Regions from separate parts of the Asinibacterium sp. OR53 genome, predicted to be linked through region 2. Evidence: riboswitches for the same ligand, from Rfam matches in the RefSeq annotation. Region 2 holds a riboswitch; the other holds the start of a gene.
What was found. A riboswitch is a leader RNA that binds a small molecule or an ion and turns the genes downstream of it on or off. The one in region 2 is predicted to bind cobalamin.
Positions count from the first base shown of each region.

Region 1: another riboswitch for cobalamin. It lies ahead of SEDOR53_RS0114655 (ribonucleoside-diphosphate reductase small subunit); the one in region 2 lies ahead of SEDOR53_RS0106200 (TonB-dependent siderophore receptor).

Region 1 covers NZ_KI911562.1:3,286,127-3,295,467, forward strand. The annotation lists gene SEDOR53_RS0114635 (twin-arginine translocation signal domain-containing protein) at 1-23, shown strand, start outside; gene SEDOR53_RS18155 (c-type cytochrome) at 53-1,027, shown strand; gene SEDOR53_RS0114645 (UbiD family decarboxylase) at 1,014-2,846, opposite strand; gene SEDOR53_RS0114650 (ribonucleoside-diphosphate reductase subunit alpha) at 2,985-5,378, opposite strand; gene SEDOR53_RS0114655 (ribonucleoside-diphosphate reductase small subunit) at 5,467-6,435, opposite strand; cobalamin riboswitch at 6,542-6,754, opposite strand; gene SEDOR53_RS0114665 (hypothetical protein) at 6,849-7,529, opposite strand; gene SEDOR53_RS0114670 (glycoside hydrolase family 13 protein) at 7,622-9,341, opposite strand, start outside.
Region 2 covers NZ_KI911562.1:1,365,291-1,374,631, reverse strand. The annotation lists gene SEDOR53_RS0106225 (efflux RND transporter periplasmic adaptor subunit) at 1-552, opposite strand, end outside; gene SEDOR53_RS17265 (TolC family protein) at 581-2,044, opposite strand; gene SEDOR53_RS0106215 (PLP-dependent aspartate aminotransferase family protein) at 2,129-3,304, opposite strand; gene SEDOR53_RS0106210 (APC family permease) at 3,276-4,625, opposite strand; gene SEDOR53_RS0106205 (hypothetical protein) at 4,704-5,249, opposite strand; cobalamin riboswitch at 5,362-5,546, shown strand; gene SEDOR53_RS0106200 (TonB-dependent siderophore receptor) at 5,659-7,614, shown strand; gene SEDOR53_RS0106195 (DUF6580 family putative transport protein) at 7,638-8,246, shown strand; gene SEDOR53_RS0106190 (ABC transporter substrate-binding protein) at 8,307-9,245, shown strand; gene SEDOR53_RS0106185 (bifunctional adenosylcobinamide kinase/adenosylcobinamide-phosphate guanylyltransferase) at 9,242-9,341, shown strand, end outside.

The sequences.
Region 1 (9,341 bases), 1.9 Mb from region 2:
GCGCTTATTGTTTTGTAGGATAGCTTTGCCCGCTAAGAATCGAAATACGCTTATGCATTTTTTTAGATCCCACATCACTACGCTTGTATCGGCAAGTGTAGTGATGTTTTCCTGCCGTAACAACAAACAAGAACCGCCAACTCCTGTTCAAGCAAAAACAAAGAAAGCCGCCGTATGGCAGGCTCCTGATACCAGTACTATTCCCCATTCGCCCAAAGGCGATATGATCCGGTATGGCAGGGAGTTGATTGCTCATACTGCTACCTACCTTGGCCCTAAAGGAAGTATCCGTCAACAAACCAACGGTATGAATTGCCAGAATTGCCATCTCGATGCAGGCACCAAACCATGGGGCAACAATTACAGCGGCGTATATGCTACTTATCCCAGGTTCAGGGCCAGGAGTGGTAATATGGAAACCATGGTAAAGCGCGTGAACGATTGCTTATCAAGGAGCCTGAACGGGAAACCTTTGGATAGTACCTGTCACGAAATGAAAGCCATCCTCGCTTACATGCAATGGCTGGGACGTGACGTACCAAAAGGAAAAACACCTGCAGGGAGCGGCATCAAAAAACTGGCCTATCTCAACCGCGCCGCAGATCCGCAAAAAGGGAAACAGGTGTACGAAACCAAATGCCAGCGTTGCCATGGGGCCGATGGACAAGGTATCATGCAGCCTGATCAGTCTGGATATGTATATCCCCCGCTTTGGGGACCGCATAGCTATAATACAGCCGCAGGTCTTTACCGGCTTTCCCATTTTGCAGGGTATGTAAAGGACAATATGCCTTTCGGCATCAACTACCGGACTGCCGAACTGAAAGACGAAGAAGCATGGGATGTAGCGGCATTCGTTAATTCACAACCAAGACCCGTAGCACATTTTATCAAAGACTGGCCCGTGATCGCATCAAAACCCATCGATCATCCTTTTGGTCCTTATGCCGATACCTTCAGCCAGCAGCAGCATAAATACGGGCCTTTCGGTCCCATTCAGCAAGAACAAAAGCTTAATATCCATTGAGGCTTCCACCTTTTGCAAAGAACCTGTCAATTGCTTTTTCAGTAGCCGGATCTTTTTCAAGTGGTGGTGCATGATGCGGTTTGATACGCGCATCGATCACCAGCGGTCCCTTACATCCCCAATGTTTATGAAGCGTAAATGAGGCGATGCCATAAATATCATGTGATGGATTACAGCGGGTGAAAGTAACCCAAAGATAATTGTGCATGGAAGCTGCTGTGAACGCTGCATCATCGCACAATATGATGATGGGTACACCATTCAGTTCGTCTACATGCAATTGCAATTGCTGGTTCAATATTTCTATTTCCTGTTGTGCAGTGTCATAGTCAACAAAAGGTTTGGCTTGCAGGCAAAGAACGCCGGGCATAGCCATTTCAGGATGTGAAAATATGTGGATGTCTTTTACGGGGGCTGGTACTGTTGTATCAAGTATTCGTTTGATGTCGCCACAAGCAGCCAGCACCACTTTACTGCCGGAATTGAGGCTCGCTCCGGAATAATCCAGTGTGTCAATCGTGGTATTGGTATGAAAATGCACGTCGCGCGTAAGGTCTATCCGTTCCAACAAATACATCATAAAATCCCTTACCTTATGTGTGCTGCAATGCCCCGTATCATCTGCCACAATGAACAGGAACTTAGCGAGGCTGAGCTGGCCTGTTCCCAGTATATGATTGGCAATGGTGAGCAGTTCTGCCGGTTGTTTCACGGGCATATAAGGCGTGTACCTTTCGCTGCCAATGGCCAGCAATAAGGGATGTACGCCGGCGGCATCTACCGCATGAATTTCTTTTACACCGGGGATTTCTTTTGGAATGGCATTGCCTGTAATCTCATGGATCAACTGCCCGAAGCTGGTATCTTCCTGCGGAGGTCTTCCTACTACTGTAAAAGGCCAGATGGCATTTTTCTTCGCATACACTTTGTGTACACGCATTACCGGGAAAGGATGCGTGAGGCTGTAATAACCCAGGTGATCACCAAAAGGTCCTTCGGGTTTGTTTTCGCCGGGATATACTTCACCCGTGATCACAAAATCGGCATCGGTACTGATGCAATAACCATCCCGGTAAATATAACGGAACCTGCGGGCGCCCAATACACCTGCAAAAGTCATTTCACTGATACCTTCAGGCAATGGCATAACCGCTGCCACGGTATGCGCAGGTGGTCCGCCAACAAAACAACTTACTTTTAAGGGAATACCTTTTTGATTGGCTTTGGCCTGGTGCACACCAATACCCCTGTGTATCTGGTAATGCAGTCCTGCTTCTTTATCCGGCACATAATCATTGCCCGATAATTGAATACGATACATGCCCAGGTTCGATTGCATGATACCTGGCTGATCCACATCTTCGGTGTACACCTGCGGCAGTGTAATGAAAGCACCGCCGTCTTTGACCCAGTGATGCACCTGTGGAATATCGGATAGCTTTACCTCTTCGTATAAAACAGGTTTTGAAGAAGGGTTCTTCAAAGGAAAAGCTTTGGCAGCCGCCAGCGCCGTTTGAATATGGCTGAAAGGATGTTTCAATGCTTTCAGCGGATCATTTTTGAGCGCTATCAGCTGTTGTACTTTTTCCAGCGTATCCCTGAAAATAAATTTGCTTCGATCCAGTGTGCCGAAAATATTAGATGCTGCCCTGAAACGGGATCCTTTTACATTTTCAAACAATAAAGCCGGTCCTCCCGCTTCATGCACGCGAAGATGAACTGCCGCCATTTCAAGGTAAGGATCAATTTCTTCCTTCACTCTTATAAGATGGCCGTTTCTTTCCAGGTCTGATAAACAAGATTCAAGAGAAATATACATACAGTAAAGGTAAGGAATGTCTGATCTGATTTTGAACGTCATCCCGAGCGCAGCCGAGGGATCTCATGCAACTTTCAGTAGCTCCTTCGACTCGCTTCGCTCGCTCAGGATGACGAGCAATTATACACATCAGACATTTTACGCGCTGCAGGTAATGCAGCCTTCCTGCATGGTGCAAGTGCCTCCGTTCAACAACTGATCATTTACAGCACTACCCTCTACAACCGATAACTGGTGTGTATCTACCAGGGGCTCCACGGTTTTGCCGCCTTGCTTTTCCACTGTGAACTGCACCGCTTGTGAAGCAGCTTTGGTACGCAGGTAATACATGCCTGTTTTAAGTCCTTTTCTCCAGGCGTAAAAATGCATGGAAGTAAGCTTGGCCGTGGTGGGTGCATCTACAAACAGATTAAGCGATTGTGACTGGCAGATATAAGCGCCCCTGTCTGCCGCCATATCGATCACTGCTCTTTGTTTGATCTCCCAAACAGTTTTATAGATTTCCTTGATATCATCGGGAATACCATTGATCTTTTGTATGGAGCCGTTGTGCAGCATGATCTCATTCTTCATGTCGTCGTTCCAGAGATTCAGTGCCACCAGGTCGTGCAGGAGGTGTTTGTTCACCACTACGAACTCTCCGCTCAGCACGCGACGCACATAAATATTGGAAGTATAAGGTTCAAAGCACTCATTGTTGCCCAGTATCTGTGAAGTAGAAGCGGTAGGCATGGGGGCTACCAGCAATGAATTACGGACACCGTATTTCAGCACTTCAGCTTTCAAAGTATACCAATCCCAACGAAGTGTCGGCTCTGCATTCCACATATCGAATTGGAAAATACCTTTCGATACCGGTGAGCCCGCATAGGTTTCATAAGGGCCTTCTACTTTAGCCAGGTCTTTACTGGCCGTCATCGCAGCAAAATAAATGGTCTCAAATATTTCTTTGTTGAGTTGTTTTGCTTCATCGCTTTCAAAAGGAAGGCGCAACAGGATGAATACATCAGCCAGTCCCTGTACGCCGAGGCCAATGGGACGGTGTTTGAGATTCGAAGTACGTGCTTCTTCAACAGGATAATAGTTGTAGTCGATGATCCGGTTGAGATTTTTGGTAGCTTCATACGTAACCTCATACAGCTTTTGGTGATCGAACTGCCCGTTGATCACATATTTGGGCAATGCCAGTGATGCCAGGTTACACACCGCTACTTCTTCGGGTGAAGTATATTCCATGATCTCGGTACAGAGATTGGAGCTCTTGATGGTTCCCAGGTTCTGCTGGTTGCTCTTGCCGTTGGCGGCATCCTTATATAACAGGTAAGGCGTTCCCGTTTCAATCTGTGCATCGAGAACGGCAAACCAAAGTTCCTGTGCTTTGACTGTTCTTTTTGCTCTGCCCTCTTTTTCATAACGGGTATACAATTCTTCAAACGCATCGCCCCAGCATTCGTGTAATCCGGGTGCTTCATTCGGACAAAATAAACTCCATTCTCCGTCAGCTTCCACGCGTTTCATGAACAAATCAGGTATCCAGAGCGCATAGAAGAGATCACGCGCACGCATTTCTTCTTTCCCATGGTTTTTACGCAGATCAAGGAACTCGAACACATCTGCGTGCCAGGGTTCCAGGTAAATGGCAAAAGCGCCTTTGCGTTTGCCGCCGCCCTGATCTACATACCTGGCCGTATCATTGAATACACGCAGCATGGGAATAATACCGTTGCTGGTACCGTTGGTGCCGCCAATATAGCTGCCTGTAGCACGTATCCCGTGAATAGCCAACCCAATACCACCGGCGCTTTGAGAAATACGGGCAGTTTGTTTGAGGGTATCGTAAATACCTTCAATGCTGTCGTCTTTCATGGTCAGCAGGAAACAACTGCTCATCTGCGGTTTGGGTGTTCCGGCATTGAACAAAGTAGGCGTAGCGTGCGTAAACCATCTTTCACTCATGAGGTGATAAGTTTTGATGGCGCTTTCGATATCATTTTTGTGGATACCGATGGCCACGCGCATATACATTTGTTGCGGACGCTCAGCTACTTTGCCATCGATCTTGAGCAGGTATGATTTTTCGAGTGTTTTAAAACCGAAATAATCAAAGCCATAATCCCTATCGTATATAATAGTAGAATCCAACAGCTCTGCGTTATCCTGTATGATCTGCCACACATCATCGGCAAGCAGCGGAAGATGTTTTCCTGTTTTGGTATCGGTGCATTCATACAATTGCTGCATCACTTTGGAAAACCGTTTGGTGGTATTTTTATGCAGGTTGCTCACGGCAATGCGGCTGGCCAGTAATGCATAATCGGGATGCTTTACCGTGAGTGAAGCCGCCGTTTCCGCCGCCAGGTTATCCAGTTCCGTGGTAGCCACTCCATCATACAATCCTTCAATAACTTTCTTAGCCACATCCACCGCATTCACAAACCTGCGGTCGAGGCCATAACATAATTTTTCTATGCGCGCTGTGATCTTATCGAACTTTACGCTCTCTCTTTTTCCGTTTCTCTTGATTACCTGCATGATTGTATAATTTTAATGAGTTATGGTTTGTTTTGTTTACACTATTGTCATTCCGAGCATTTTACATCGTCATCCCGAGGATGACGTGCTAAAAGTCTTCGTCCGTTGAAAATGTCTGCGCTTCTTTACCTGCAAGTACCCCTGCTTTCTGGTAGTCTCCCACCCTCTTTTCAAAGAAATTGGTCTTTCCTTCCAGGGAAATCATTTCCATGAAATCGAAAGGATTGGATGCATTGAATATTTTGGGATAACCCAGTTCAGCTACCCAACGGTCTGCTACGAATTCAATGTATTGCTGCATCAACCGCGCATTCATGCCAATGAGGTCTACCGGCAACGCTTCGGTGATGAACTCTTTTTCAATCTTTACTGCATCCGTGATGATCTCGTATACCTGCTCCTGTGACAATTTGTTTTGCAGCATGCTGTACAACAAGCAGGCGAACTCGCAATGCAGTCCTTCATCGCGACTGATCAGTTCATTACTGAAGGTGAGGCCCGGCATCAATCCTCTTTTCTTCAACCAAAAAATAGAACAGAAACTGCCACTGAAAAAAATACCTTCCACGGCTGCAAATGCTACCAGTCTCTCTGCAAAGTTTCCGTTTTCTATCCAGCGCAAAGCCCATTCTGCTTTTTTCTTCACAGCAGGAACGGTATCTATCGCATGGAATAATTTGTCTTTCTGAACAGGATCTTTGATATAAGTATCTATCAGCAAAGCATAGGTTTCGGAATGGATATTTTCCATCATGATCTGGAAACCATAGAAGCAGCGCGCTTCGGGCAACTGGACTTCACTCATGAAATTCACGGCCAGGTTCTCGTTCACGATGCCATCACTGGCAGCAAAAAAAGCCAGTACATGCGAGATGAAATGTCTTTCTCCATCGTTCAACGATTGCCAGTCTTTCAGGTCACCTCCCAGGTCTATCTCTTCTGCGGTCCAGAAACTGGCTTCGTGTTTTTTATACTGTTCCCATACTTTGGGATAATTGATGGGCAGGATCACGAAACGATCCTTGTTTTCTTTCAATAAAATTTCTTCCTGTTGCATAGTAATGTTTTTATTACTGATGCCTTGGGTTAGGGAGACGGGTCGATTACAAGAGAAGAAGGTTCCTCAACTGATGACCAGTCTTGCTTTTCACCCGAAAGCACGACAATATTCCTGGATATATGGCAGGTCTTCTGACTTACCCGATCCCTGGAGGAGCCTTCCCATTCCTGCAGGCAGGAACAGTGGCTGATTGGATTCCAGGGATACATGCCCGCTGGGGCGTCGGGTTCACAGCTACGGGGATAGTTCCGGATTCATCACCGGATTCCCTTTTAATGCAGTAAAACGCAGAACAACTATACCGCAACCATTAATCCTATAGCAACATTACTAAATCAATCTTAACATAGCCGGACAGACTTATGCACCAGTTGTTGAAAAATGTGAGAAAAGCTTATGCGACGCAGCTTTCACTTGTCTTTTTTCAATAATAGCCTTATAGATGCCAGGTGCGACAACAATACCACCGGTACCACACAGGCCGGAAGCCAGATATAGGGAAAATAAAGTACGGCTATATTTGGTTGATCCAACCCGTAGCGCTGGAAAGCGAATGGTGCAGAGAGGATGGCAATCCGTACAATATTGATCAGTAAAATCAGGCAGATGATATTCCATACCAACAGTACCCATTTATTGTATGTTTCTTTCTGGAAAGCGAGATAGTAAATGAACGGTGCCGATATACCGGATAGTATATCGAAATTCCGGCCTTCAAAAGTCATGATCTGCGGAACCACTTTATGTACCCAAAGCCATAACAATACGATCTCAACCGGAATCCTGATGATGTGCACGATAGTAAGCACTTTCAGATTCATGCCATCAATGAAAGTTCTTCCCCGTTTCGTTATAAATAAAATCAGTATCACCAACACATTGGGCAATGTGGCCAACAAAAAGGCCGGCGGCTGGGTATGGGTGTTCCGGTAATAAAATCCGGTAATGCTGATCACAGCCTGTGCAGCCAGCCAAATGAACAGGATAGATAGTACCAGGCGCGTTTTGGTGGTGGCCAGTGCAAAGAGGTAAACAGTCAGCAAGGTGGTCAAGCCGAAAACGACCCCGATATAAGAGGGCAAGGTTTCCATGATGTATTATTTAAAAGGATGAAACGGTGAGCCACCCTAATGAAGGATGGCCTCGTTCATGTATCCGAAGATTTCGCTTCCTAAAGATACTATTATGGCTGTAATTCAAGCACCATGGTTCCTTTGGCAGCGACAGAGAAATGATTACTATACGATTGACCAGTCAAAATGTCTTTCCCCCTGGCAAAACCCCTGGTGCGTTCCTGGAATTGGTCGAAATCGATAGCAGCTTCCTTATCACTGGTATTGAGCACACACATAATGGTTTGCTTGTTACTGTACCTGAAATATACATACACTCCATTAGCAAAAGGCAGGTATTGCATGGTATGTCCGGTAGTGAGCGCGGATGAATTTTGACGGTAATGTGCCAGCGTACTCACAAAATTGAATGCTTCGTTTTCTTTTTCCGAACGGCCTGATGCTTCAAATTTATTTTCCTTGTCACCAGGGAAGCCACCGGGAAAATCAAATCGTACCATTGCATCACTGGAGTTCTTTAAATTCTTCATCAATATTTCTGTTCCATAATACAATTGCGGAATGCCACGAAGGGTGAGTAATAATACAATGCCTTGCTTGTAACGATTCATATCCTCTCCTGCTACAGAATAAAAACGATCCATATCGTGGTTATCGAGGAAAATGCAATTCTTCGACGGGTCTTTGTATAAAATGTCCTGTGCCAGTGTCATGTATAGTTTGTTCACACCTTCTGTCCATCCAAAAGGCTGGTTGAGTGTAGCCAGCATGGCAAAATTCACCGGGAAATCTGTAACGCCCTGCAGGTTGTGTTTGAAAGGTACTTGCAGATTATTACGCGTAAAATAAGCGCTGCCTGTGATGGTGTTGGACCATACTTCACCAAACACCGTCAGGTTGGGATATTCTTTCAACAAAGCATCATTGATGCGGTTGAGGAATGCCTCATCGCAATACTTATAGGTATCTACCCTCCAGCCATCGATGCCGAATGTTTCAGTGGCCCAGATGGCATACTGAATTAAAAAGTTCGCTACATAAGGATTTCGTTGGTTAACATCGGGCAGGTGGGGTGTGAACCACCCGTCGAGCATTTGTTTTTTGTCTTTCGCGCTGCCATAGGCATCAAAAACGGCTTCATCGCGGTGATTGCTGCCGGTGTAAGCAGGCCATTGATTGATCCAGTCTTTTGCCGGCGGGTCCATCGCAATCCAGTGTTTGATACCGATATGGTTGTACACGGCATCCTGTATGAGTTTCATGCCCCTGGCATGGAGTGCATCTGATAATTGCAGGTAGGCCGCTTCTCCTCCATAACGTTTATCGATCTTATACTGATCGGTAAACCAGTAGCCGTGAAAGCCGCTCAGCATACCATTGGGTTCTCTTTCAAGGGGCATATCATTTTCTACTACAGGTGTCATCCACACGGTAGTCACACCCAATTCTTTGAGGTAGTTGAGGTGCTGTGTTACGCCTTGTATATCACCGCCATGGCGCATCAGTAACTGGTTTCGGTCGCAACTGGTATCGCGCATATCAGCAAAGTGATCATTTTTTGTATCTCCATTACTGAAGCGATCGGGCATGAGGAGGTAAACGAAATCTTTTGAAGTAACTCCCTGCGCAAATCTTTTGCCATTGCCTTCCCGCCTGGCTTTCAATGGCCATTGAATACTGTGTTTGCTGTTGCCATTATTGAAAGTGATGGTTACCATACCCGGCTTGGCTGTAGAAGCTATCGACAGATCCAACACCAGGTATTTGCTGTTCTCCAACTGATGCGTTTTTAGCAATTGCACACCAGGATATTGAATGCTAGGCTTTTCT
Region 2 (9,341 bases):
GGCACTGCGTATCGATGCCTGTCCGCCTCTCAATCCTTCCTTCGCTGCGTTGTAGTTGGCTTCCGCAGAGCGGTACGCCTGATCGGCCTGATCGAACTCTGAACGGGAAATCACTTTATCGGCATACAATTTTTTCTGCCTGTCGTAAGTGGCTTTTGCATTATCCAGTGTGGCTTTCAATCCCTCAATACCTGCCGATGAGTTCGACAATTGCGCCCTGGCCTGTTCTACTCCTGCCGCTACCTGGTCGCGCTGGGTAGAATAGATATCGGCATATATCCTGGCAAGTACCTGTCCTTTCTTCACGCTATCGCCTTCGTTCACATTGAGTTCTACGATCTCACCACTGATATCCGGACTCACTTTCACTTCCACTTCGGGATACACTTTGCCACTGGCATTCACCGTTTCAATAATGGTGCGTGTACTTACTTTTTCAGACGATACTTTGATCCCTTCATCTTTGCCAATGATACCGGCTTTCTTCATGCCCACGAAGGCAGCAATGACGGCTACCAATATGATGATGGTCCAGATCAGTTTCTTGTTCATATGCTCAGGTGTTTCGGTTGTTTTGATATTATAATTTCAAGCCTACGCCTTTATAAAATTCCAGCAATTTCATTTTGAACACATAATCGTACTGGTTGCTCAGTTGCTGCAATTTGGCTTTCAGCAGGTTGTTCTGGTTGGTCAGCAGATCAATCGAGCTCAGCAAACCCACTTCATAACGTTTCAGCGCAAAATCATAGGCTTTTTGCGCGCTGGTAACTGTTTTCTGCCCCGCATTGAATTTTTGCAAAGCAGCCGTAGCGTTGGTGTACGCTGTATAAATATCCTGTTTCAGTTTCAGGTCGCTCTGGCTTCTTTGCAGTTCTGCATTCTGGAGGTTCAGTTTGGATTGCTGGTAAGCAATGCGGTTTTGTCCATTGCTGAAGATGGGTATCGAAATACTCATGCCAACGTTTTGTCCAAAGTTGTTGTCGAGCTGTTTGCCCCATCCCTGCCATATATCTCCAAAGCTGCGGGTGCCTTGTGAAAATTTATATATCGGGTTTTGCAGGTAATAGTTTACATTATTTACTGTTACAATAGGCTCTGCTCCTGTAATGGGTGTATATCCCAGGAAAGTAGCGCCGTTGATATATTTGAAAGAGTTTGAAAAGTTGGTAGACAGGTTGAAGCCCAGGTTGATGGTGGGATAAAAACCGCCTCTGGCTGCTGAGATGTTTTTCTGTGCGGCTTTTATTCTCAGCGCATTTCCTTTCTGCAAGGGCTGGTTCGCAAGTGCCAATTGGAATACTGCCTGTGGCTGCATATCGGCAAAGGATTCTAATGGGATTTTATCTACCGGCGGGGTTTCAACACCAAAGATCACATCGGGGTCAAGGCCTAGTAATCCACGCAGGCTGATGAGGTTTTGTTCATAGGAAGTTTTGGCTGCTATATAATTGCTGCTGTCTGTTGACAACTGTGCTTCAATTTCTGCGAGGTTCAACTCCGGCAACATCCCTGCATCTACTTTCTTCCTGGTCATTTCGAATTGAGCATTGGTCTGGCTGATCTGCACCTCGCTGATATTGATCTGCTCTTTGGCTGCCAGCACCTGCAAATAATAAGTGCATACATTCAATGCTACGTCATTGGCGGCTTTGGCAACATCGGTCAATGCAGCCTGGGCGCTGAATGCCGAAGCCTGCATGGTGTTCCGCAGCCTTCCGTTGTTGTATAATTGTATACCTCCGTTCACACCAAAGTTCTGGTACAGGAACTGTGTAGTGGCAAAACCATTGGTGGTGGGGTCGATCGAACGTCCAAAACGAACACCTGTAGAAGTATTACCTGATACGCCGGGATAAAGGTTTAATTTTGATTGTTTCAGTTGTAATGCACTGATCCTTGCCTGGATATCGGCCTGCTTAACAGAAATATTATTGGCCATTGCATAATCCACACACTGACGCAGGTTCCAGTGATCAGAACCATTCTGCGCATTTGCCTGCAAGAATGTTACACCACAAAGAAGGATGATCAGTTTTTTCATATCTAACAAAAATAACAGTTTCCCATCCACACCCATAATTTTTAGACAAGCGGAAAAGAGGCCTGCAAACCGCAGTAAAAAATGTTATGAAAGGTGCGAAATGGCTTTAAAAGCCGCTTCCAGATCGGCCAAAAGGTAATCGTCTTCTTCCAATCCTACATACAACCGCAGGCTCCTGTGCTCAGGGTCTGCTGCATTAAAATCGGCCGGCTGCATGCCTGCGCATTTGGGTATGATCAGCGATTCATAACCACCCCAGCTCACAGCCATAAGAATGTGTTGCAGCGATTCACAAAAAACCTCGATGGTTTCCCGTTTATCGGTTTTGATGAAAAAAGTAAAGAGGCCACAGGCGCCCTTCATTTGTTTTTTTGCCAGCTCGTACTGCGGAAAATCAGGGTCGAGCGGGAACAATACTTTTTCTACCCGCGGATGTTTTTTTAGGAAATCCACTACCTGCTGTGTAGTCCGGCTGATGCGCTCCAACCTCGCCGGCAAAGTACGTAGTCCCCGGATCAACAGCCAGGCGTTGAAAGGTTGTATACCCGACCCCACCGTCATGTATTCACTGTTGAATATTTTTTCCATCTTTTCTTTGCTGCCGCTGAGCACACCGGCTACCACATCGCTATGCCCTCCGATGTATTTAGTGGCGGACTGCAACACCAGGTCAATACCCAACGCAATCGGCTTTTGGTACAATGGCGAACAATAACTGTTATCACAGATGGTAACAATGTTGTGCTTTTTTGCGAGCGCTGCAACGGCCGCCAGGTCCTGCAATTCGAACAACCAACTGTTGGGCGATTCGAGGTAAATGAGGGTGGTATTGGATTGTATGGCTGCTTCGAAATGTGCTGTATCGGTACCATCTACATAAGTAACTGTTACCTGGAAGCGGGGCAGGATCACATCGAACATCCGTTGAGCCCATGAATAGGGTTTCTTTACACTAACAATATGATCACCGCTTTTTACCTGTGACAATACTGCGGCGAAGATCGCTGCGGCCCCGCTGTTGAATACCAAACAATCTTCAGCGCCATCAAGCGCTGCCAGTTTCTTGCGCAATATTTCTACTGTAGGATTCAGTCCGCGGCTGTACAACCAGGTACTGTATTCATCTTCAAATGCACGGCGCATATCGGCCACTTTGCGGAATGCAAAATTGCTGGTCTGCACGATCGGTGGCGCTATCGCGCGGAAGTATTCGTCGCGGTCTTCGCCCAGTTCATTCAGTATATACGACAGATCTATCATTGTCTTTCCGTTTAAATCTGTGTGTAATGAAATAGATCAGCATAAAAGCTGCGAGTACCAGTGCACCTACCAATGCGATGTCTGGCGTTTGCAAAGCGATACTGATGCCCACAAATAAGTAAGCCGACATGAAAATGAGTGGCATCAACGGGTATAATTTCATCTTGTAAATGCCTGTACCATCCAGTTCACGCGTGCGTTTGCGCAACACAAATATGGTAGCGCTCGACGCCACCATGCCAAAGCAATCGAGAAAAATGGAGAAGTTCAGTATTTTCTCAAAGGTTTGCGCAAAGAACAGGATCACAATACAGGTGGCCGAAAATGCTGTCAGCGATGCGGTAAACACACCGTTCTTGTCATTTGTTCTGGCAAAGAGTTTGGGCAATGTGCCTTCCGTGCTCATTGCATACATCACCCTGGGATTACTAAGCAACAACGCATTTACATAAGCCAGTACCCCAAAGAAAAGCAGGAAAGAAAATATATCAGCGCCTTTGTTGCCGAACGTTTTTTCCATCACCACATAAGCAATTTCTCTTTCGCCTTTCATGTTGTTGAAGCCGATGATATGATAATAACTCAGGTTCACCAACAGGTATAATGCAATGATGATGGCAATGCCAATGAAAATACCCCTTGGAATATTCCTGGCCGGCCGGCTTACTTCACTGCCAAAATTGATGGTCTGCTGATAACCTCCATAAGTAAATGAAACAGCAATCAGGCTCACACCCAGGCTTTGTATCCAACTCATAGAAGAAGCAGGAGCAACATTCGTGGTTACCGCCTGCGGCTGGTGTGGAAAAAACAAAGCAAGGATCAGCACTACGATCATGCTTATTTTAATGAGCATGAGTACATTTTGCGTACGGGAACTCATCTTTAGTCCTGCCAGGTTGATCAGGTAAAAAATGATGATAGCCCCGCAGCTAATCAGGGCTTTGTCTACATCGGTCCAGGCTACCTGCGGGAACAGCTTGGCAATGTAGCCGCTGCCTATTAATGCTACACCACTCAGGCTGGCAGCATTACTGATAAGGATGATGCAGTTGATGGCAAAAGCGATGCTGGGGTGATAAGCATAAGAAAACACTTTATAATATCCGCCGGTAATAGGATAGCGACTCCCGATTTCAGCATAAGTAAGTGCTCCGCAGAGTGCAAAAAATCCACCCAATATCCAGGCTGTAAAATAAACCGACGGCTCAATGGCATCTTTGGCGCTGGTAGCAGCCGTTCTGAAAATTCCCATCCCGATAACGAGTCCTACCACAATCATGGTAAAGCTGAAAAGATTCAATTGCTGTTTTCCCTGCATGGCGCCAGTTTTAGTTCAGTTAGCTTTAAATGTAAGCAATAAATCGTTCTTGGTCTGAAAATCGATGCACTCAGCGATTTACTGTTGCACAAATATTCCCGTTATCAGATTCGTCTTAACATCATATTCAAAAAGAAAATTCATATCAACCGGTCCAGTTTTGCCTATGAGAGACACGAATACCTGGCCTGCAAATTGTTTATTTGCCCATGAGCGAGGAAACATCTTGGCAACAGAGCCAATGTTATTTCCCACTTTTATCGAACCACCATTCATTAATTGAAAACAGTAACCAGGCGAAGTAATACTCATGGCTTGCAATTCATCTTTCATATACCAGGCTTCCATGCCTTTATATGTATAGTGCGTCATGCTGTCCTCATCCATTTCTGAATATTCTACGGACACCTTTACCGGTGTTCCAAACTTTCGTAAAAAATCTTTGACTCCCAACAATATAGTATTGACATGTGAAGCCGTTTTTCCTGTTACAGTCAAATCAAACTGATGGATATATAAATCATTGATTGAATCACTTGCATTAGCCTGGCCTTTGGCAATAAAAGCAGAAACCGCAGTTATTGCAGTAATCATCACAGTTGCTAAAATAATTTCCCTTCTCATAGACATTATTAAAACCGATGTTGGCTAATACAATACCAAGTATAGCATTAATCAAATTTAAATATATTTAATTGGTTAGTCTTTTGCTATAGGAAATTGAATATATCCTGATTACATTTGCACCGTAGTTGGTCCCCGAAGGGTCGGGGTTAAAAGGGAAGTCCGGTGCAAATCCGGCGCTATCCCCGTAGCTGTAAGCGCTATTCAACTGCTGATACTTCTGCCACTGTTCGTAAGAATGGGAAGGCCATCAGCGGAGCGCAAGCCAGAAGACCTGCCAGCAATGGGTTTCATTCAAGGCTTTCGGGTGAAAGGCATGGAATGTAAATGCTGTCTGCAGCAGCAATTTATATTTCTTCTTTTTTCAATTTTCCTGAAAGCTCATTGTTCAAATTAAAACAAACAAACAATGAGCAAAACATTAACGCTCTCATGCATGCTTACTGCTTCCCTGCTGGCAGGACAAACAGCATTTTCACAGCAGGATTCTATCCGAACGGGACAACTCGATGAAGTGGTGGTTACCGCCAACAGGGTTAGTCTCAAACAATCTCAGACCGGCAAGATCGTAACGGTCATAGACCAAAAAATGATTGCCAATAACCAGGGCAGAACACTTGCCGAATTACTCAATACCCAGGCAAGCTTTTTCATCAACGGATCGAACAATACGCTGGGAACTAACCAGGACCTGTATTTCAGGGGTGCCGGTGTAGGCAGTATGTTGATCGTAATAGATGGCACGCCGGTATACGATCCTTCGCTGAGCAGCAACTCTTTTGATCTGAATAATATTGCGCTGGACCAGGTGGAAAGGATCGAGATCCTCAAAGGCGGGCAAAGCACCCTCTGGGGCAGCGATGCCGTAGCCGGTGTGATACAGATCTTCATGAAAAAAGGGACCGGTAAAAAAGCCAATGTCAATGCTTCCGCTGCCTATGGCACTTACAACACATTCCGCGCAGGAACAGGTTTGAGCGGACGGCTGGATAAGCTCGGTTACAATGTACAGTACAGCTACGTTAAAAGCGATGGGATGGCTGCTGCCTATGACAGCACAGGCACACAGGGTTTCAAGAAAGATGGATTTGAGCAGACCAATCTGCTTGCCGAACTCAATTACCAGTTCAGCAACCGCTTATCGGCAAGGGCTTTTGGCAATTTCGGCGTTTATAGAACCGATTTGCCCGGCGGCGCCTTCACCGATGAAAAGGATTATACCGCTAAAAATAACCACCAGTTGAGTGGATTCTCGTTGCAATACCACGATAACAACGGATTCAGCTGGAACCTGATGGGCAGTTACCAGCAGGCCAAAAGGTTGTTCGTGAACGACAGTACTTACACTGCCGCTTATACCAAGTATTATTCCGGTAATTATATTGGCAACTCTTACGTGCTGGAGACCAACGGCAACAAAAAATTCAATACACATCTGCAATGGGTGGGCGGCATCCAGTATACACGTCAGAATACAACCCAATCATCCCTGTACATCAGCACGGGTGTTCCCGCTTACCAGTCTTCCTCGGCATTGGGTAAAGACAGCACGTATACCAGCCAGTTTTCGGCATATAGTTCATTATTGCTCACAGATCTTAGTGGCTTCAATTTTGAAGCGGGTGGTCGCATCAACCATCATTCCATCTATGGCAACAACGCTACTTATACTATTAACCCGTCTTATAATATTGATGAGAACACCAAATTGTTTGTAAACATTTCTTCTGCTTACAAAGTGCCTTCTCTCTACCAGTTATACAGTGAATATGGCAACAAAGGACTGAAACCGGAAAGCAGCACTACTTATGAAATAGGTGTGCAAACACAAAGCAATAACAAAAGACAGCGCTTGCGCTTTGCGGCATTCAAAAGAGATATACATAACCTCATCATCTTTTATACCAACCCGGTAACCTATGCCGGTCAGTATATCAATCGCAATGAGCAGCACGATTATGGCTTTGAAGTAGAAAGCAATACTTTATTGGCTTCTTTTGGTAGCTGGAGCAATAACCTCAGCTTTATCGACGGGCAGGGTGTTGAAAACGGTACAAAAACAGACAACCTGTACCGCCGTCCCAAGTTCGTGTTCAATAGCAGCCTCAGCCTGCAGCCTTTTGCCGCACTCACAGTTATTCCTTCATTCAAATATGTAGGCGCCCGGTTAAAAGGGCCTTATGATGCGGGTCCGGCTGAACAACCACATTATTATACCATCGATTGCTATGCGGGATATGCTTTGTCCGGAAAAATTAAAGTATTTTTGGACTTCCATAACATCACCGATCAGCAGTATTTCGATGTTGTTGGTTACAACAGCAAACGATTCAATATGATGGCCGGTTTCAGTGTTAAACTATAATAACTAACATCAAATCAACCGATATGTCGCTCAACAAAATCAATCCGCGCGTTTCTTTGCTTTTAGTGTTCATTGCCCTGACGGCTGGCTTACGCGTTTTTTCTGCTACCTCAGCAGGAACACAAGCTGCTCTCAACAACTTCACGCCTATTGGAGCCATGGCTCTTTTTGGGGGCGCTTACTTTCATACCAAATGGAAGGGGTATTTCTTTCCGCTGCTGGCGTTGTTTTTGAGTGATGTGATCATGATGAAGTTTGTATATGGAGGAACCGGATTGAGTAATGGTTTGTTGTACAACGGGTGGTACTGGACTTATGGTGCTTTTGCGTTGATGGTGCTGATCGGATCGCTGATCAAAAATGTAAGTTTTAAAACGGTGATTGCCGGAGCCGTAGGCGCTGCATTGATGCACTGGATCGTTACCGATTGTGGTGTATGGCTCAGCGGTGGTACCGATATCACTACAGGCCTTCCCTATACACGCGACTGGAACGGATTGGTGAAATGTCATATACTGGCCATTCCTTTCATGAAAAATATGCTCATCGGGAACCTGATCTATGGCGCTGTACTCTTTGGAGGTTTTGAATACCTGCAAAAAAGATATCCGGCATTATTATCCATGCAATAAGTTGTTGCAAAAGCCTTCCGTTCGGAAGGCTTTTGTTTTTTATCCTGATCAAAAAGAGTTATGGTTGCATTATCCTTTCTTCCGGCAGCTACCCGCATGATCTATGATATGGGATTGCAGGAGTTGCTGCATGGCGTTACGTTTGAGTGCTTTCCTCCTGCCCTTGCAGAGAAGCCCAAGGTAGTGCGCTGCTTACTCGAAGGCCATCATTATTCAAGCCTGGAGATCGACCGTATCTTTTCTGCATCCAAAGCACAGGGCAAAAGCCTCTACTATGTAGATGAGCCGCTCTTGCAGGAGCTGAAGCCTAATCTGATCTTCACGCAGGATGTGTGCGATGTATGCCAAATAGATACCACCTGCACTCATGCAGCTGTTGCAAAGCTGGATCACCAGCCGTTACTTGTTCCCCTTACGCCGCAAAACCTCGATGATGTATATCACACCGCCGTTGTCATTGCAACAGCTTTGGGGAAAGAAGAAGCGGCTTACGAATACCTCGCATCACTTAAAAAAAGGACCGATGGCATACTCGATACTTTGCGGGCCCATCGCATGCCTTTGAAACGCGTTATGCTTTTTGAATGGATCGACCCCATTTACAATTGCGGACACTGGATACCTTACCAGGTAGCGCAGGCAGGCGGCATCGATATGCTGAGCAACCCTTCGGGCGATTCCATCGTTACACAATGGGAAAGGATCGTGAAATACGATCCGGAGGTGCTGGTGATTGCACCCTGTGGCTTTGAAGTAACACGTGCCAAAGAAGAGTTGCACCTGCTTACCCAAAAACCGGAATGGGCTTCTTTGCAGGCAGTTCAGCACCGGCAGGTTTTCCTGGTCGATTTTGACCTTTTTACGCAGCCCAGTGCCAGCACGCTCACAGATGGTATTGAATTACTGGCTGCATTGTTCCATCCTGCATTGTTCAAAATACCCGCTCATTTAACACACAAATACCTTTCCTTATACGGAGAGAAAATAATGGCATCATGATCATTTTTGTAACCGGCGGCGCCCGAAGCGGTAAAAGTCGCTATGCACAGGAACTGGCGCTTTCTATGAGTAATAACCCGGTATACGTGGCAACAG